One region of the Roseateles amylovorans genome, then DNA from elsewhere that is predicted to be linked to it. Evidence: riboswitches for the same ligand, from Rfam matches in the RefSeq annotation. Region 1 holds a riboswitch; each other region holds the start of a gene.
What was found. A riboswitch is a leader RNA that binds a small molecule or an ion and turns the genes downstream of it on or off. The one in region 1 is predicted to bind cobalamin.
Positions count from the first base shown of each region.

Region 2: another riboswitch for cobalamin. It lies ahead of N4261_RS21655 (TonB-dependent receptor); the one in region 1 lies ahead of N4261_RS25485 (TonB-dependent receptor).
Region 3: another riboswitch for cobalamin. It lies ahead of N4261_RS12975 (TonB-dependent receptor domain-containing protein); the one in region 1 lies ahead of N4261_RS25485 (TonB-dependent receptor).

Region 1 is NZ_CP104562.2:6,161,538-6,167,921, forward strand. It holds gene N4261_RS25470 (amidohydrolase family protein) at 1-1,158, opposite strand, end outside; gene N4261_RS25475 (bestrophin-like domain) at 1,359-2,150, shown strand; gene N4261_RS25480 (DUF4394 domain-containing protein) at 2,540-3,412, opposite strand; cobalamin riboswitch at 3,609-3,864, shown strand; gene N4261_RS25485 (TonB-dependent receptor) at 3,982-6,303, shown strand; gene N4261_RS25490 (PepSY domain-containing protein) at 6,290-6,384, shown strand, end outside.
Region 2 is NZ_CP104562.2:5,232,158-5,238,541, forward strand. It holds gene N4261_RS21650 (TonB-dependent receptor) at 1-421, shown strand, start outside; gene N4261_RS21655 (TonB-dependent receptor) at 565-2,697, opposite strand; cobalamin riboswitch at 2,818-3,067, opposite strand; gene N4261_RS21660 (hypothetical protein) at 3,146-3,637, opposite strand; gene N4261_RS21665 (hypothetical protein) at 3,705-4,301, opposite strand; gene N4261_RS21670 (VOC family protein) at 4,396-4,770, opposite strand; gene N4261_RS21675 (DEAD/DEAH box helicase) at 4,984-6,219, opposite strand; gene dbpA (ATP-dependent RNA helicase DbpA) at 6,216-6,384, opposite strand, start outside.
Region 3 is NZ_CP104562.2:3,090,977-3,097,360, forward strand. It holds gene N4261_RS12965 (S8 family serine peptidase) at 571-2,514, shown strand; gene N4261_RS12970 (phosphohydrolase) at 2,690-3,343, shown strand; gene N4261_RS12975 (TonB-dependent receptor domain-containing protein) at 3,410-5,281, opposite strand; cobalamin riboswitch at 5,362-5,608, opposite strand; gene N4261_RS12980 (HU family DNA-binding protein) at 6,068-6,343, shown strand.

The DNA of each region.
Region 1 (6,384 bases):
GTGTTTGACGGACACCGCCGGATCGCCGTCCAGCACCACGAGGTCGGCCTCCAGGCCGGGCTTGAGCTGACCCCGTCGGGCCGTCTCCTTCCATCGTTCGGCCGGCACCGTCGTCAGGGACGCGAGGATCTGCATCGGGCGCAGGCCCGCCTGCGCCAGCAGCTCGTACTCCTCGGTGGGATCGCTGTCTTCCATGTAGTCGACGTCGGTGCCGAAGAGCAACTTGCCACCGGCCGCCGCAAAGCGGCCCACCTCGCGCACGCTGTCCTGCAACACGGCGTCGGCCTGTGGCGCCGGCACCTGCTCCTTGACGAGCTCATACCGAAGCAGCTTGAGCGTGGGCACCATGTAGACACCCGCCGCGCGCAGCGCATCCATCAGCTCCGTCGGCCAGGGGCCCGGCACACCCAGCGGCGGATGCGCCAGGATGTCCACCTGGGCGCGCAAGGCCGCCCGCACGCCGTCCAGGTCGGTCGGATGCGCGAAGGCCAGATGACCGCGTCGATGGGTTTCGGCCACGGCGGCTTCGGCAATGTCGGCCGCAATGCGCTTCGGCGGCCGATCGCGCTGCGGCGTCACCAGGAACAGCTTGGTGCCTTCCGCACCGGCATCGAGGTTCTGGCGCACCGTGGCCAAGGCCGACGCCACCGTCGCGGGCTGCGGCAGCTTGGCCAGGAAGGCCGGATCGAAGTGATCGAGATAGGCGGGAAGGCCCTGGGGCGGGAACAGCGGCAGTCCCGCGGTGAGCAGCCGCGGTCCTTTGAGTTCGCCCTGATTCACCCGTGCCCGCAAGGCCAGCGTGTTGTCACGGTCGGAGGCGATGTCGAACGCCGTGGTGAAGCCATACCGCGTCAACAGCGCCGTCAGCCCTGCCTCCAGCGTGGCCGCGGGGGCGGTCTTGGCCTTGGCGAACGCCGCGCCATTGAGGTGCACATGGCTGTTCTGAAAACCCGCCACCACCACGCCGCCATCGCAGGCCGACGCCAAGGGGGGGATTTCCTTCGACACCGCACTGCGTGCGCCGACCCCCACGATGCGACCGTCGCGCACCAGCACCACGCCATCGTCGATGGGCGGCGCATCCGGCGCGGGATAGATCCTCACGCCGCGCAGTGCGCGGACGCCGTCATCGGCGGCTTGAGCAAAGGGGGTGGTCATTCCGCAGCACATCAGGGCAGCGGCAACGCGGACGAGGGGCAGGCGGAGGGTTCGCATGCGTCGCAGCCTATCAGAGGTGCTCGCCCATCTTGGGAAGGCGCGGCTCGGAGTATTTGCTGGCCCATCTCGGTTGATCGCCGATGGCGGCATCGCCAGCGGGTCTCTAGTCTGCAGGACTCCATCTGCTCGTCGAGGCCCACATGCCGCTTTGGATCTACCAACTGCCTGTCTGGCAATTCGGCGTCTTGCTGATGACCGGATGGATGGTCCCGGCCATGGCCAGCTTCGAGGTCATCCATCGCTTCTTGAAGCCCCGATTCGAGGAAGCAGACAAGGGCTTGGCCATGACGCTGCTGGCACTGGTTGCCACGCTCAATTCGCTGCTGCTCGCCTTCTGTGCCGTCTCCGTCTGGGACGCCTATCGGTCTGCGGACAACGCGGTGAGCAATGAGGCCGTCACCATCAGTGAACTGGCGCGGGACCTAGGGGTGCTGGGCACACCGGCTGCATTGGCCGCGCGGGAGCGGCTTCGGGAATACACGCGCAGCATCGTGGACGACGAATGGGTGAAGATGCAGAAGGAGCCCGGCCACCGCGACAACGGCGACCGCATCAACCGCATCTTTCGCGCCTTGCAGACGGTGGAGCCGACCACGCCGGCCCAGACCATTCTGCTGACCGAGATCTGGGCTCGCATGAATGAGGTGCTGAAGTTCCGGCTTGATCGCGTCAGCGCCAGTGAGCTGTCGGTGCCCGCCACGCTGTGGTTCGTCGTCATCGCGGGCGGCGTGCTTTCGCTGATGCCAATGCTGGTTCTGCCCCCGACGGCGTTCAACCGCACGGCGGTGGCCCTGCTCTCGTGTTCGACCGGGCTGGTGTTCTTCTTCATCGTGCAGATGGACCGGCCCTTCGTCGGCGAGCAGAGCGTAAGCCCCCAGCCCTACGAGATCAGCCTTCAAGAGATGGCGCAGTGGGACTTGGGGCCTCGATGAATCGCCCGGCGTTGCCTCACTCGCATGTCCATGGGCCACAACACCTGAACCCGATGCATCTGCCGATCGGCGCGAAAGGGGATTGCCACGGCATGCTATCGAACGCGCTCATTCCGCACTGGCGGGATCGGCCTTCTGCAATCGCGGCGTGGAGCCACTGCCCGTTGCCGTTGTTCACTGCCTGCCAGTGTCAGAGGACATTCGTCGCGCCGACATCGATGAGGGCGCGTCCACCGATATCAATCCGGAAGAACGCCGCCTGAAAGTGCGGCACCGAAGGAGCCCGCTTGTGCGGGCTCCTTTTTTTCATCGACTCGACACCGTCAACGCCGCAGCGGCTGGCGCTTCCGTGCCCGGGGCTCACAGCTGACGGCACCACGACGCGCAGCTCAAGGCTCGATCGCCGCGCCCACCACTTCAGATGAAACGCCCACACTGCCGATGCGCGTGGCCTTGCCGGTCATCAGGTCGATCCGATACCAGGTCGACTTGCCTTGGGACGACACCGCGCTGTAGGCCACGTTGCCGATGTCGGAGAGGTCCAATGTGGCCTTGGCAAAGCTGCCGATGCCCAGGGAGCCGACAGTGAACAGGCGCCCCGTGTTGGGCGAGACCACCGGCTGAACACCTTCCTTCGACCCCTGATGCACCAGCACGCCGAGCTTGCCGTCGAGCGCGTAGTTGGTCGTGATCTTCTCGTTGTCCTTGTTGTAGGTGTAGCCCGCCGCGACGATGCCAGGCGTCTTGTCCACGTTCACATCCGCGCTGTCGTAGACCAGTCGGCCGTCCAGTTGCACGCCCGGCTGGTCCGGGTTCGAATCCACCACCGCCCCGGTGTCCGGATGCAGCCGCATGTTCACGCCGGCGTCATTGACCACACGAATGCGGTCGACCGTGGGATTGAAATCAACGCCCCATTCCGTCGCTCCGTCGGAGGGCAGGGCCACCGGCGTGCCGATTTTTTCGGTCTGCCCGGTGCCGGTATGGATGCGATAGAGCTGGCCGGTGCTTCCCAGGCCATACAACTGGCCGCGGGCCACCCGGTAGTCGATGCCCAGCAGGCGCTCGCCGGAGGACAGACCCTGCAGCGGCTTGGTCCACAGGACCTTTTGCGGCTGCCCCGCATTGAACTGGATCAGCTCATTGGCAGCGGTGACGGCCACCGCCACTTCCTTGGCTGGAGGACCGAGCGGCGCCTCCATCGTCGTCGAACAGGCCGACAGCACGGCCGCAATGCCGAGCAGCGGCCCCCGTGGCCACATGGGCAAGACTCGATTCGCCATAACCTCTCCCTGACAGCATGAGTGGGAACACGATCCTCGCGCTTGCGAATGCGCTTGTCACGTCCCTCACCCGTCCATCGCGTGCGTGCGGGGGAGGATGAGGAAAACTGCGCACTCTGCTTGGCCGCGCGCAGACTCCCCTAGAATCGCCGCCGCTGCACGGCCCTGTGTCGTCGGCAGATCATCAGTTGAAGGTGCCCGGCCGTCTCACGGCTGGGTTAAACGGGAAACAGGTGCGCATCCCTGCGATGCAAGGCCTGTGCTGCCCCCGCAACGGTCAGCGGTTCAAGAGTCCTCATGTCGGCGTCCGCACGTCGACGGTCACTGTGTCCCTCAGGGCATGGGAAGGCGAGGACTCGGTTCCGGGATGCGCCCACCGCATTCCGAAACACGCCGCGAGCCCGGATACCGGCCTGCAACTGCTCCGGAAGCCGCGGGGTGCGGTGCGCCGTCGGCGTCGCACGCCTGTGCGGCGTCGTCCGTGCTCGCCCCGTCGGCCTCCATTCACAGCAATGGCCTGCGGGGACGCGGGCCGATGGAGCCCACCCATGACCCGCCTCGCTCGTGGATTCACCACGACCATCCGCCGCGCCTGCGGCCACGGCCACACCGCACCCGCCCTTGCCCCCAGCCCGCTGGCCATCGCCTGCACGGTGGCTGGCCTGGGCCTGACCGGCCTGGCCAGCGCGCAGGATCCGCCAACCGTCATGGCGACGGCGACGGCGACGGCCACAGCCACAGCCACAGCCACAGCTACAGCCACAACCACAGCCACAACTACCGCCACCACGACAGCAGCGGTGGCCATCACGCCCGGGGCCGCCGGCTCCAGCACGCTGCCCGAGGTGCGCATCAGCGGCAAGACCGAGGCCAAGCCCACCCTCACCACGCCGACGACCGCCAGCCGCTTGGGCCTAACCCCGCTCGAGACCCCCGCGAGCATCGAGCTGCTGAGCGGCGACACGATCCGCGAACGCGGCGACCTCACCGTGCTGGAGGCGGCCAGCCGCGCCACCGGTCTCTCGATGTCCGCTGCGCCGGGCAACGGGGGCACGTCCATGGGCGCGCGCGGCTTCAATGGCCATGGCTCGGTGATGCAGCTGTTCGATGGCACCCGGCTCTACGTGGCGGCGGGCACGATCACCTTCCCCTTCGACCCCTGGTCCACCGATCGCATCGAGGTCCTGCGCGGCGCCGCCTCGGTGATCTATGGCGAAGGCGCCATCGGCGCGGCCATCAACCTGGTGCCCAAGAAGCCGACCCGCACGCCGATTCGGCAGGAAGCCCGCCTCGCGCTCGGGGCCGACCACACCCGCCAACTCGCCTACGGCAGCGGCGGCGCGCTCGATGAGCGCTGGTCCTACCGCGTGGACATCAGCCACCGCAAGACCGACGGTTTCATGGCCCGGGGCGATGCCGAAAGCCTGGCCGTCGGCGGCGCGCTGCGTCTGGACCTCTCACCCTCGCTCAACCTCACGCTGTCCCGGGACGAAGGCCATCAACAGCCGCAGACGTATTTCGGCGTGCCGCTGATCAACGGTCGGCTGGACGATCGCACCAGGCACCAGAACTACAACGCCGAGGATGCCGCGATCAAGTACCGCGACCGTTGGACCCGGCTGGACGCCCAATGGACACCGACCGACACGGTGCAGCTGCGCAACCAGCTCTATCACCTCGACAGCCGCAGGCATTGGCGTAATGCCGAGAGCTACACCTGGGACGCGGCCACCGGCCAAGTGAAGCAGAGCAGCTTCCTGGAAATCGGCCATGTGCAGGAGCAGCTGGGCAATCGCAGCGATCTGCGGCTCCGACAGGCCGTGGCCGGCATGGAGAACCAGCTCAGCCTCGGGCTGGAGTTCAACCGCATCCGCTTCACCCACATCAACGATTCGCCCTATTTCAGCGGCAGCATCGGTGTCGATCCCTTCGATCCGGTCGTGGGCCGCTATCAGGCCGCCTATCCCTACACGCCGCGCTACCGTGCCCGGTCCACCACACAGGCCTTGTTCCTGGAGAACCGCCTGGCGGTGAATGCGCAGTGGTCGGTTGTGGCGGGTCTGCGCCAGGACCACGCGAAGATCGCTCGGGAGGATCTGGTCGCGCCGGCCAACAGCTTCGACAAACGCTTCAACGTCACCACCGGCCGTCTGGGACTGGTGTTCGCGCCCTCGTCTACCCAGTCGGCGTATGCGCAGATCGGCCGTGCGGTCGATCCGCTCGGCGCCTTGCTCACCACCTCGGCCGCGCAGCAGCAGTTCGAGCTGACCACCGGCCGGCAGGTCGAGGTCGGTTACAAGCAACTGCTGTCCGATCGACGCAGCGCCTGGACCGTGGCGGGCTACCGCATCGAGAAGAACAAGCTGCTCTCGCGCGATCCGATCCAGCCCAACGTGCAGCAGCAGATCGGCCAGCAGTCGTCGCAAGGGGTGGAGGCCTCGGTCGAGCTGGCGCTGGGCAGCGCCTGGCGCCTGGAGGCCAACGTCGCGCGGCTGAGGGCGCGCTATGACGACTTCCGGGAGATCGTCGGCGGCACGCTGGTCTCTCGCGATGGCAACACGCCGACGGGCGTCCCGGAGACCACCGCCAATGCCTGGCTGCACTGGCGCCTCCTGAGCGACTGGACCGCCTCGGCCGGCATCCGCCACGTGGGACGCCGACAAGTGGACACCGCCAACAGCCGACAGATCGCGTCCTACACGGTGACCGATGCCGTGCTCGCTTGGCAGGCACGGCCGGATCTTCGCCTCGGCCTGCAGATCGTCAACCTGCTGGATCGGACCTATGCGATCAGCACGTCCAACAACGGCAACCAGTGGCTGCTCGGACGGCCGCGCAGCGTGGAGCTGTCCGCCTATGTCCGCTTCTGACACGGCAGCGCCCCGCCGCTGGGCCGCTGTGGCACCGGCGTGGCCGGTGCTTCGACGCGCGCTCTATCTGACCCACCGTTG
Region 2 (6,384 bases), 930 kb from region 1:
GCTGAGCGGCCGCCTGAGCGGACGCTTGAACACCAGCCTCACCTATGCCTACACGGAGGCGACCTACGGCGACAACGCCGTCTATGGCGGCAAGCGGGTGCCGAATGTGGCGCGGCATGCGGTGAATGTGTGGGGACAGTACGACTGGGGCCAAGGGTGGAAGACGGCGGCCAATGTGGCTGTGCAGAGCCGCCGCTTTGCCGATGAGGCCAACACCACCGTGCTGCCGGGCTATGCGCGCGTCGACCTGATTCAGAGCTGGACCGCGTCACTGGAAGGTGCTCAATCCTTGGCGCTGCAACTGGCCCTGCGCAATCTGTTCGACAAGGCCTATGACGTATCCAGTCATTTGCATGTGTCGCGATGGATCACGCCCGGCCAGGGGCGCAACGTATCGGTGACGGCCACCTACCAGTTCTGACGCTGCGCTGCCCGGCGGCGCAGCGGTCCTCAGGCGAACCGCTCACAGTCGCACGTCGTCATCGCGTGGATGGCGTCAACGCACCCCGGATCGCAGGCGGACGCCAGCCCGGGGGCCGACGTCCGATGCCGATGCGACCTCGATCAGAAGCTGCGTCGCAGCGTCACCCGCAGCGTGCGCGGCTCGGCGGGATGCAGGTGGCGATCCATCACCGGCGTGGCCTCTCCCGGCAGCTGCGATTCATAGAGGTACTCGATGTCGTTGACCTTGCGGTCGAACAGATTGAAGACATCCAGCGTCAGCTCGGTCTTCGGACCGAAGCGACGGCTCACCCGCAGGTTGGCGGTCAGCGACGAATGGGAGCGCTCGCTGTTGTCCTCGATCAGCGCGCCGCTGCCGAGGTAGCGCCAGTTGATGCCTGCGGACCAGGGACCGAGGTCGCGCAAGGTCACGCCGACCGAGGCGACCTTGTCCACCGCGTTGGGGATGCGGTTGCCGGCCGGGTCGGCGTCGGCAAAGCGCGCGTGGGTCCAGGCGAAGTCGGCATCCACCAGCAGCCATGGCAGCGGCACATAGCGGTTGTTCCATTCGATGCCGCGGCGTTTGCTGGGCCGATTGGCCTCGGTGGCACCGGCATCGCCCACATAAACCAGCTCCGAATCGAAATCCAGCTTCCACAAGGCCAGCGAGCTCTGCAGGCCGGGCAGCCATTCGCTGCGCAGGCCCAGCTCATAGCCCTTGGCCTTGACCAGGCCCGGCGCAGGATCCACGGCCGCGGTGACACCCCGCGCGTCATTGCTGTGAAAGCCGCGGCCGGCGTTCAGGAACAGCTCCGTGCGTGCCCAAGGCCCGAGCACCAGCGAGAACTTGGGCGACGCCAGCGTTTGCCGGGCACGCCCTGAATCGCCGTTGCCCGCGATGTGGGTGACATGGAAGCGCCCCTGGTCGGCACGCACGCCGACGACGGTGCGGGCCCACGGTGCGAGTTCGACGCTGGTCTGTCCATAAAGACTCAGCAGCGTTTCGCGGATCCGGTCGTCGCGCGTGGTCTCGATGACGGCGCGCTGCTGGGTCTGGAAAAGGCCGACGTCGGCGCGGTCCTGGCGCACCTGCAGGCCGACTTCGCTGCGCGCAGGCAACTCGCCAATGCTGTGCTCCCGCGCGTGGCTGGCGGAGAGTCCATAAACCTTGCGGTCGTCTCGCTGCGAGAACTGGTCGCCGGTGACCGGCCGTTCCATGGCGTAGGTGAAATTGGAGAACAGGGAGAGCTCATAGGCCATCGCGTAGGCGGCGACGCGGCTGTGCGCGCCATCCACATCGCGGGACCACTCGCCCGACAGACTGGTGCGCCGGGTGCGGCCTCCGTCGGTGGGGTCGATCGCATCAAAGCGGTCGAAGGGCCTCCCCTGCCAGGTGCCGGCGTCGATCAATCGCTGCGGCACCTGGTCGGTCGAGGTCCAGTGGGCACGGTAGTCGATCAGGCTGAGTTGCCAGCGGTCCACGCCTCGGGTGTTCGACAGGGTCAGCAGCAGGTTGCGACGGTCCAGGCCTTCGGGAACCGACCAAGGGCCATCGTTGCGCATCAGCTCAGCGGCGCCCAGCAATTGCAGGCTGCCGCTGAGCTCGGTGGAACCGGCCACCACGCCACGGCGATAAGCGCCCTCACCCAGGGTCACCGCCACAAAAGGCGCATCCAGGGCCCGCCGGTAAACCATGTCGGCGGAGCCGGCCGCGGCAAAGTTGCCGTTGGGCGCGAAGTAGGGCCCTTTGCGGTAATCGATGCGATCAACCAGCTCCGGGATCAGGAAGTTCAGGTCGGCGTACCCCTGTCCATGCGCATTGCTGGGGATGTTCACCGGCACGCCGTCGAGCGTGGTGGCGAAGTCAGTGCCATGGTCCAGATTGAAGCCGCGCAGGAAGTACTGGTTGGCTTTGCCGTCACCGCTGTGCTGGGTCACGATGAGGCCGGGCACGAATTCCAGCACCTCGCCAGGACGCAACGCAGGCCGGCTCTTGAGCAGCTCGGCGCGGATGCGGCCCTGCGACGCGGCATCGGTGCTGCCGACGCCGTTGTCATAGTGGCGGCCGTGGACTTCGACCGCATCGAGTTTTCGTTCGGGTGCGGCCACCACGTCAGCGGCGGGCTCGACGATGTCGGGCGCGGCCCAGGCGCCCGCGCTGCACCACAGCAACGCGGCGGCGGCACTGCATCGCAGGCCATGGGTCGTTCGCAGGGGGTGGCGCTCTGGCAGGGTGACAGGGGATGGGCGGGTCATTCGAAGCTCTCCATCGGCCTGCGTCCCCGCAGGCCTGTTCGGTGGAGGAAGCCGATGGAATGACACGCGCAGGCGAAACCACGCGAGCGCGCAGCGTCGACGGCGCGCCGCACCCCGCGGCTTCCGAGGCAGTCGAAGGCCGGTATCCGGGCTCGCGGCGTCTGCGGGCTGCCAAGGGCAATCCGACAGGGCGCACTCGCCTTCCCATGCCCGAGGGGCACAGTGGCTGTCGGCATAGAAGCCGACTTGAGCACGCTTTCAACCGCTGACCGTTGCGGGGGCAGCACAGGCTTTGCGTCGTGGGACGCGCACCTGTTTCCCGTTTAACCCGACCGCATCGCGGCCAGGCACCTTGGACTGTGGGGAGGCCGCTCAGCGAATCCTGCTGCCGGCGGCCGGGCGCGATTCTACGAGGAGACGATCGGCCAATGAAATCGGGCCCGCGCGATCACCTGGGCGGCTGCTGAAACTCGCCTTCCACCCACGCGGCCGCGCTGGTGTCGGTCAACCGGAAGCTGGCTGCCACACGCACCTGGGCGAGGGTCTCGCCCTGCTCGTTGCGCGCGCTCAGCGTGGCGTAGGGGTTGTCCTCGTCCGGGACGATGTCCAACAGCACCTGGATGCGCCCGGCCGGCGTGTCCACCTTGACGCTCTTGTGCAGCTTCGCGTGCAGTTGCTGCTCATGGCGACGCAGCACTTCGGAGGCCGTCTTCACCAGCGTGTGAAAGGCGGCTGCATCCAGCGGCTTGGGGTTCTTCTTGTCGCGCCCCATGGTCCAGGGGCCCACCAGCGCAGGCTCGGACTCGCCGACCAGGGTCATGGCCACGGCCCAGCCCTCGTCGTCTTCGTTCTTGATCACCTGCGCCGTCCAGCGCTCATCACGCCACAGCCGCGGCTCCTGAATGATGGTGACCTCGTCGTCGGAAAAATTCGTACTCATGCGACCGAAGGTATCACGGCGATCCGACTCGGCGTGCGGTGCCACCGCACTGCGCGTCAGCGATCGCTCAGCCTGCGACCGATCCCGCCAGTCCGCGCGCGGCGGATGCCGTGGCAGCGAGCGCCTCAGCGTACAAATCGAACACGAGCGGCTGCGGAGCGAACACCTCCGCCCACTCAATGCCGTTGTTGCGCGGCAGGCAGACGATGACATGACGGCCCTCGGCAAGCCGCTTGCTCGTGAAGCTGAGCGCGCCGGGTGTGTGGCCCGCACGGGGGTTATCGAACACCCAGGCCTCCAGGCAATGCGGAAACAGCGCCGCACCGTCAAATCGCTCGACCGGCACCGTGATCACGATGGTGCCGCGCTTGCCGCCACTGGCGTTCCAAAGGGACTCCCTGCCGCTGACAGGATCGCACGACAGATCGATCCGGAACTTGCCGCGGTCGGGCTGAAGAATGTCTGCGGAACGCTTCCAGAGCGGACCGTCCTTGTCGATGCCGTAGGCCCAGCATCCGTCGGCCATCGCCAGCAGCGGGCGCAGCACGGTCCGGTGCACCGCGTGGGTGGCGTCCAACCCACCTTCCCACTTCGCCTCCGACGTCAGCAAGCGGATGGTGAAATTCGATGAGCGCGCCACCAACGCGCGGTCGCTGTCCTTCATCCCCCCACCCCTTCAACCCTCGTTCGGTCCCTTGGAAAGAGCCTCATGGCGACCGGCCACCCCGCATCGGCGCGGACGCCCCCTGGCGTGTCGCTCACGCCTCCGGCCGATGGCACACCGCTTCAATGTTGTGCCCATCCGGATCGATGACGAACGCGGCGTAATAGTTGGCGTGGTACTTCGTCCGAAGTCCGGGCGGCCCGTTGTCCTTGCCGCCGGCCTCCAGCGCAGCGCGATAGAACTCATCCACCGACTCACGCCGCTTGGCGGAGAAGGCCACATGCAGGTGAGCAGGCTTTTCCTGGGTCTCGAAGAGGCACAGCGAGGGCTCGCCCTCGCCGCACAGTTCGATGCCGTAGGACGGCACGCCCTCCGACACCACCGCCACGCCCAGAGGCGCCAGCGCCTTCACATAGAACGCCCGGCTCGCGGCGTAGTTGCTGACACCAAACTTGACGTGGTCAAACATGCGTGCTCCTGAGGCTGGATCCCCGACGGATGACGGGCGGCACCGAGCATACCGCCACCCCGTCACGGACCGCTGCGGGTCGCCCCCACGCCGCCCAGGCCGCCCACGCGTCCACGCGTCCACGCGTCCACGCGTCCACGCTCATGATGCGCTCGTGGTGCGCCGCTGATGCCCCGGTGAGGCGACCGCGAATCCTCACGGTCCAGCCCCGACCTACTCGCCTCGCGCCGCAGCTGCTCTCAGCTTGTCCTTCTTGCTAGGTCGGCGGCCCTTGATGCCGCCGGCGGCGGTGTCCGGCGTCACGGTCTCGGTGGGCTCGAAGCCCGCAATGCGCTCACGCGCCACGCGTCGACCCTCGCGCTTTTCGATCAGCCGAAAATGCGCCTCCGCGGCCGCGGGAATGAAGCTCACCGCCAAGCCATCCGCCCCGGCACGTGCGGTGCGTCCGATGCGATGCACATAGTCCACCGCCGAACGCGGCAGGTCGTAGTTCACCACCACCGGCAATTGCGCGATGTCGATGCCGCGCCCGCCCAGATCGGTGGCCACCAGCACCCGCAGCTTGCCTGCCTTGAAGTCGGCCAGCATCCGCGTCCGCGCGCCCTGGCTGGCGTCGCCATGGAAGGCGGCCGCCTCCAGGCCGGCCTTGCGCAGCTTGTCCGCCACATGGTCGCAGGCATAGCGGGTGGCGACGAACACCAGCACCCGCGTCCACCCCCCCTGACCGATCAGATGACGCAGCAGCGGCGTGCGACGCGCCGCATCCACCTCGATCGCGCGCTCTTCGATCTTTCCCTGGACCGTCGGCTCCTGCACGATCTCGACCCGGACCGGGTCCCGCAGCAGCTCGGCGGTCAAGGCCCGGACCGCCTCCGGGAAGGTGGCGGAGAACAGCAGGTTCTGCCGACGCGACGGCAGCAAGGCCAGCACCCGCGTCACCTCGTCGGCGAAACCGCCATCGAGCATGCGGTCCGCCTCGTCCAGCACCAGGCAACTGACATCGGACAACTTCAGCGCGTTCTGCGCGACCACGTCCAACAGCCGGCCCGGCGTGGCGACCACCACCTCGGCGCCGCCGCGCAAGGCCATCATCTGCGGATTGATCGACACACCGCCAAACAGCACCGAGACCTTCACCGGCTCCTGCAGGAACTGACCGATCTGCCGCAGCGATTCACCGACCTGCGCCGCCAGCTCGCGCGTCGGCACCAGCACCAGCGCCTGGGTGCGGCGCAGGGCGGGCCGCACACGGGCGTCGATCTGTTGCAGCACGGCGAACGCAAATGCCGCCGTCTTGCCCGAGCCGGTCTGCGCCGAGGCCAACAGATCGCGCCCGGTCAGTGCGGCGGGAATGGCCGCAACCTGGATCGGTGTGGGCTCGACATAGCCCAGTTCTTCGGCCGCGCGGACAAAAGGGGCCGACAGGCCCAGGGAGGCGAAGGTGTTCAAAGCAACCTCACTTTCACCGACTTGCCCTTCACCTTGCCGGCGTTCAGCCCCCGCAGGGCCTGGTCCGCGACGCTGCGCTCGATGGCGACATAGGTCGAGAACTCATTCACATTGATCTTGCCGATCTGGCTGCCCTCGAAGCCGAGGTCCTTGGTCAACGCGCCC
Region 3 (6,384 bases), 3.1 Mb from region 1:
GGGGCGAACCACCAGCCCATGGCCGTGGCCGCCAGACCCGCGGTCTTGCGAAAGGCCGCCGATGTGCGTGGCATCGTTGTTGCACCGACAACGCCATGCACCAGGCCGCGGCCTTCGCCGGCAACTGTGCAGACAGTCGCCGGCCATTCGAGTCGACGCATCGCGAATGCAGATCGCAGCACGTCGGCATTGCGCTGCGGCCATTTGTTTGTCTATATCAGCGCGATCCGCAGTGTTTCATGCACTCGCGTATCTCGATCTCTTAAAGCCGCAACAGTTGGCAACTTTCTGCAGACTTCCCGCGAGAGCGCCGCGCACGGCGTCTCGAGCTGAAACGCGCGTCGATCGAATGCTCGCCTTCCATCCCACTGAAGGGGGAGGCCTTGTCCCTTCAAACTCCGCGACCCGCATGTCGGCTTTTTGCCCCGTGTTCATCGGTATTCTCCGGATTTTTGCGTTCTAGGGATGAGCTGGTTTCCTAGGGGTGCCCGGGTCCATCCGCCGGGCGCACGATGCGCCCCGGTTCGATGTGAGACACCGATCGGACCTTGTGGAACCAAGGAGACTGAGATGACACGAGCAATGAATACGCGGCGACTGCGCCGCCGGATGCTGAGCGGATCGGCCGCGATGATGGCGCCGCTGCTGATGATCGGCGTGAGCCTGCCCGCGGCAGCGCAAAACCGCTCGCTGGTGCTGCGCGAAAGCGCGGACGCCGTGGATGTGATCCATGGCGCACTGCTGTCCGACGGCAAGACGGTGACCTACACCGCGCGCCCGATGCCGGTCGACGCCAGCACGCGGGTCGACTTCAAGAAGGACAAGCCCGAACCGCCGCGCGAGCTGGTGCGTGACAAGCTGAATCCCCGTCTGCAGCGCCTGCTGGAGAAAGACCCGAGCGCCACGGCGCTGCTGGTGGTGAATTTTCGGGACCACCTGACGCTGCCGCTGCTGCCCGAGCCGGACACCGACAAAGGCCGTGATGCGGAGGTCAACCAGGCCGCGATGAAGCGCGCCGATGCGCTGCTGAGTGAATTCCGAGAACGGCGCGATGTCCAGCAGCGCGAGCTGGTGGCGCTACTGAGTGACCGGTACGGCGGCAAGGTCAGGGAGCGCTTCTGGCTGGTGAATGCCATGGCCGTGGAGATGCCGTTGCGCATGGCCAAGGAACTGTCCTCGCTCGATGATGTGCTGTCCATCGAGCTCGACGACACCGGCACCATTCCGCCTCAGAATGCCAACAGCAATGATGATGTGCAGGACGGCCGGGCCCGCATGGTGAGCGATCCGTACTTCGGGCTGGGCCTCACTGGTGGCTGGATCGGCCTGCTCGACACCGGCGCTCGCTTCACCCACAACCTGTTCAACAGCCCCTCGCACATTGACTTCCGCCTGGACTGCGTCAACGGCGGCGCCAATTGCAACAGCGGCAGTGGCTTCAATCCGAACGACGACTGCTGGGATCACGGCACCTCCAGCGCCGCGATCATTTCCGGCAACAACCGCAGCGGCGATGCGTTCCGCGGGGTCACCGGCATCACGCTGGACAGCTTCAAGGTCTATCCCACCACCTTCAACAGCAGCAACTTGTGCACCGGCAATCTGAGCGTCAGCGCCTCGGTGCGGGGCTTTCAGCGGGCGGTCGCGGTCCTGGACCGGGTGATCGTGGCGGAGATGCAGGCCGGCGGCAGCGACACCGGCACCATCTCCGTGGCGGCGGACAACGCCTTCGATGCCGGCGCCGTGATCATCGCGGCCAACGGCAACAACGGCTCGGCGGCCGCCACGGTGAATGAGCCGGCCATTGCCCACAAGGTGATCGGCGTCGGCAATTTCGATGTGCAGACCGGCAACCAGGTGGACGGCCAAAGCCGCGGCCCCGCGCCGGACAACCGCATCAAGCCGGACATCCAGGCACCCACCAACACCGAGACGGCGAGCAACGGCTGCGGCTGGAAGCAGAACTGCACCAGCGGTGGATCGGACACCGGCTTCCGCGTCTTCGGCGGCACCAGCGGGGCCACGCCGTATGCCGCAGGCGCCGCCGCGCTGCTGCGCAACTGGCTGCGCGGCACCAGCTTCAGCATCGATCCGGGTCAGGTCTATGCCCAACTGATCCTCTCCGGCCAACAACCCTATCCGTTCAACAACACCAGCGGTGCGGGCAAGCTGAACCTGCCGATCAACGGCTGGGCCTGGTGGGGCAAGGTGACCATCACCCACGGCGGCACGATCGACATCCCGATCGAGGTGTCCGGTGGCTCACCCAACAACTTCGACGCCGCGCTGTGGTGGCCCGAAACCGCCTCTCAGGCCCATAACGATGTGGACCTGAGCCTGATCGATCCGTCTGGCGTCGTGCGGGGCTCCAGCGTCTCGATTCCGAGCGTGTTCGAGCGGGTGCGGGCGGCCGGGGCCGTCCCGTCCGGACAGTGGAAGGTGCGGGTGCGCGGCTACAACGTGCCGACCGGCGGACAGACCGTGTACTGGGCCGCGCATGTGCGCCTGAAGTGAGCGGTGAAGCGGCGTTGCCAGTGCCAAGGCGTCGGGGGGCGGTGGCACTGGCAGATGTCTTGCCGCCTTCGCAGATCGCCGCCTTCGCAAATCCTCTGGTTCGATGGCCCAGGGACGGACGATTTCCCGTGCACACTGGCAGGTCCTTCCATCCCTCCCGCCTTGGACGTCCCGGATGAGCGACCGTACCCGCGCCTGGATCCGCCTGCCCTCCGGGGCCGCACTCGACCTGATCCATCCCTCGCCTGAGGCCTGGACGCACCACGACCTGGCGCTGCGCCTGGCGCGGACTTATCGCTGGGGTGGGGAATCGGTGTGGCCGTGGCCACTGTCGGTGGCGCAGCACTCGATGCTGGTGCTGCAGTTGCGCCAGCAGTGGGCGCAGGCCGAGGGGGAGACGCTCTCCAACGCGGCCGCACTGGCCGAACTGCTGCATGACGCCGAGGAAGGCTTCCTCGGCTTCGATTGCATCTCGCCGTTGAAGCGGGTGCTGGGGGAGCCGTTCCGGATCGTCGGCGATCGGCTGATGCAGGCCATCGCCATGCGCTACCAACTGCCGGACTGGACGACCGAGACCTACGCGCTGCACAAGCGCGCGGACAGCATCGCCGCGGCCTCGGAAGCGGTGCATTGCACCGGCTGGTCCGTGACGGAAGTGCGGGAGGTGCTGGGCATCTCCCATCCGGTGCTGGACACCGATCCCTTGCAGGCGGTGTATGGCGGCGCCGCCTGGGAACCGTGGCCCTCGGACGTCGCGGCCCAGCGCTTTCTGCAGGCGTTGCTGCGGCTGATGCCGGACACCGTCGATGAGGGCAAGCCGCGACGGTGAGGGCAGCGGGGCATGGCCGAGCGTCGCTCGCCGCCATGCCTCGATCGAACGTCGATCAGGCTTCGATCAGAAGCCCTTCATGTCGTAGCGCACGCCCACCCAGGCCTGACGGCCCAGGCCCTGGTAGTCCCGCACCGGCTGGATGTCGCGGTCGGCGGCATTCAGCAGCTTGGCCTCCAGACGCCACTGCGGCAGGAAGCGCCAGCTGGCGCGCAGGTCCAGCACCGCATAGGCGCCCAGGGTGACGCCGTCGGGACGCGCGCCCACGTCGGTCAGCGAGGCGCCCGCGCTCCACACGCCGGTGTCGTAATCGGCCGAGATGCTCTCCTGGTGCGCGGCACGGCGGATCAGCCGGCTGCCGGAGTCGTCGTTCTTCGCATCCAGGAAGTCGACCGTGGCACGCAGGCTCAGGTTGCCGAGGCGATGCGCACCGGTCAGCGTCACGCCTTCGAGCGTGGCGCGTGAGGTGTTGGTGGCGCAGCCGAAGTCATAGCCGGGTGGGCAGCGGGTCGGGTCGTTCTCGGTGCCGATCAGGTTGCGCACCTTGTTGCGGTAGACCGTCGCGCCGGCGCTGCTGTTGCCGGACTGCCAGTTCAGACCCAGCTCGACGCTGCGGCCTTCCTCGGGCTGCAGGCTGCGCACGCCGTAGCCGGGATAGTCCAGGTCATTGAAGGTGGGCGCGCGGAAGGTGGTGCCGGCCACGGCACGCAGCTTCAGCGTGCTGGACAGGGCATAGCTGGCGCCCAGGCTGCCGGTGGTGTTGCCACCGTAGATCGAGTTGTCGTCGCTGCGCAGGCTGGCCTCCACGCCCGCGGCGCCGAACTGGCCGGTGTAGCCGGCGAAGACCGCATTGTTGGTGCGCTTGTCATTGGCAAGGTAGACGGTGCTCTGCGCCTTCTCGCGCAGGTGTTCATAGGCGAGCAGCAGTTGCTGGCCCGGCGCGAAGCGCAGCGTGTTCTGCCAGCTGATCTGGTCGCGATCGGTCTTGAAACGGTCGACGAGTTGGCCGCCGGAGGACAGATCGTCGGTGCTCTTGGCCACTTGCAGCTGCGTGGTCCAGAGCAGCGACAACTGGCCCCGGTAGTCGGCGGTGACCGTGCGCGTGGTCAGGCGGTTGCGGAAGTCCGCCGACGGATCCACGCTAAAGTCCGGCCGGTAATCGGCACCGTCGTACTGCGCATTCAGTTTGCTCTGGATGAAGGAGACACCCACATGGTGGCCTTCGGCCGGTGTGAAGCCCAGGCGCGCGCTGCCGACGGTGCGGCCATAACCGTCCTTGTCCGGGTTGTAGTTGCCGAACTGGTCGTTGGGTCGGATGGCGGTCCGGCCGTGGCTGGTCTCGCGACTGAGTCCGGCCGCATAGTCGAAGCCGCCTTGTGCGCCGCTGAGGCCGAAGCTGCCTTCACGGGAGCGGTCCTCGCCGACGGCGGCATAGCCCGTGACATTGAACGCGCCCTGGCCCTTCCTGGTGAAGACCTGGATCACGCCGCCGACCGCATCGGCGCCGTACAGGCCGGACGCCGGACCGCGCAGCACTTCGATGCGGTCGATCTGCGACAGGCTCATCGCCTCCAGCGCGGTCTGCCCCAGCGTGGCCGAGCCGACCCGAACCCCGTCGATCAACACCACGGTGCTGTTGCTGCTGGCGCCACGCACGAAATAGCCGGTCGTCTGGCCGGGTCCGCCGTTGCGCAGCAACTGGACACCGGCGTAGCGCTGCAGCACATCGGCCAGGCTGGCGGTGCCGCTGTCGCGCAGGGTGGCGGTGTCGATCAGCACCACGTCGGCGATGGCGTCGCGCAGGGGTTGCGCTTCACGCGTGCCGGTGACCACCACCGGATCGATGCGGGTCTGCGCGAAGGCAGTGGGCAGGGCAGGGGCCGTGATCAGGACGAGCAGGGCAGCGTTCGCGGTGGCGCGAAGATGGAAGGAGGACATGGGTACGGCGGTACATCAAACGGCAGGACGGCCGCTTCCCCGCGGCCGCATGCGACAAGGACCTGGCCGCGCCAAGGCGCGGGCGGTCCGCCTGTTGGCCGGTATCCGGGCTGTCGGAAGATGAACCCGTGTTGCCTTCCCGGACGGATCGTCCAGTGGTCTCAGACACGTGCCGCAGGCGATGACGCACATCACCCGCCTTCCGCTTACCGTTGCGGGGGCAGCTCAGGTGGGGGTCGAGGCCATGCCTGGCGCGACCCTTCCTGATTCCCGTTGAACTGCGCCGGCGGAGGGCCGGGCGCGAGCACCAACGGCGCGGATCATATCGGGTTCGCCGAGGCGCCCGTGCGGGCTTGCCAGCCCTGTCGGCCGGGTTGCCTAGCACTTCAAGGCGCTCAAGGCCATTGGGGACGGACGCCGCAAGCGCTGGAAACGGCACGGCTGTGCGGGTCGCGCCCGGCCGACAGCACCGGAAGCAGGCGGGGAACGCCCTCGGGCGGCGCGGAGCGTCTACAGTTCGGGGCCCGGGCGCCTGGCGGACGCTGCCCCGGATCGGTTCCGGCTCCGGCCCGATCGATCCGGGGACGACAGGTCTGACAATGCCTGTCCTGCGGCCTGTGCTTCAGGGCACCGGGCCTCGGACTTGCCAAGCCGCGGACGCTGCCCGGCGCGACAGCCGCTCTTCGGAACGCTGGCGCCGTCGCACCTCGAAACCGGGCCCTCTGCGGTCCGGCCCCATAATCGCGACCCCCGGCAACGGGATCCTGATACCTAGATGGAAATCTGATGAACAAAAGTGAACTGATCGAAAGCATCGCCACCAAGAGCGGCGTGACCCGCGCAGTGGCCGCCTCCACCCTGGACGCGACCCTGGAGACCATCACCGAGGCGCTGGCCGCCGGCGATTCGATCGCCCTGGTGGGCTTCGGCACCTTCAAGGTCGGCGATCGCGCTGCCCGCACCGGCAAGAACCCGGCCACCGGCGAAGTGCTGGAAATCCCGGCGTCCAAGGCCGCCAAGTTCACCGCCGGCAAGGCGCTGAAGGATGCGGTGAACAAGTAAGCCGCTTGCGGTCGAGCGGCGCCCGGCGCCTCGCCCTGCGG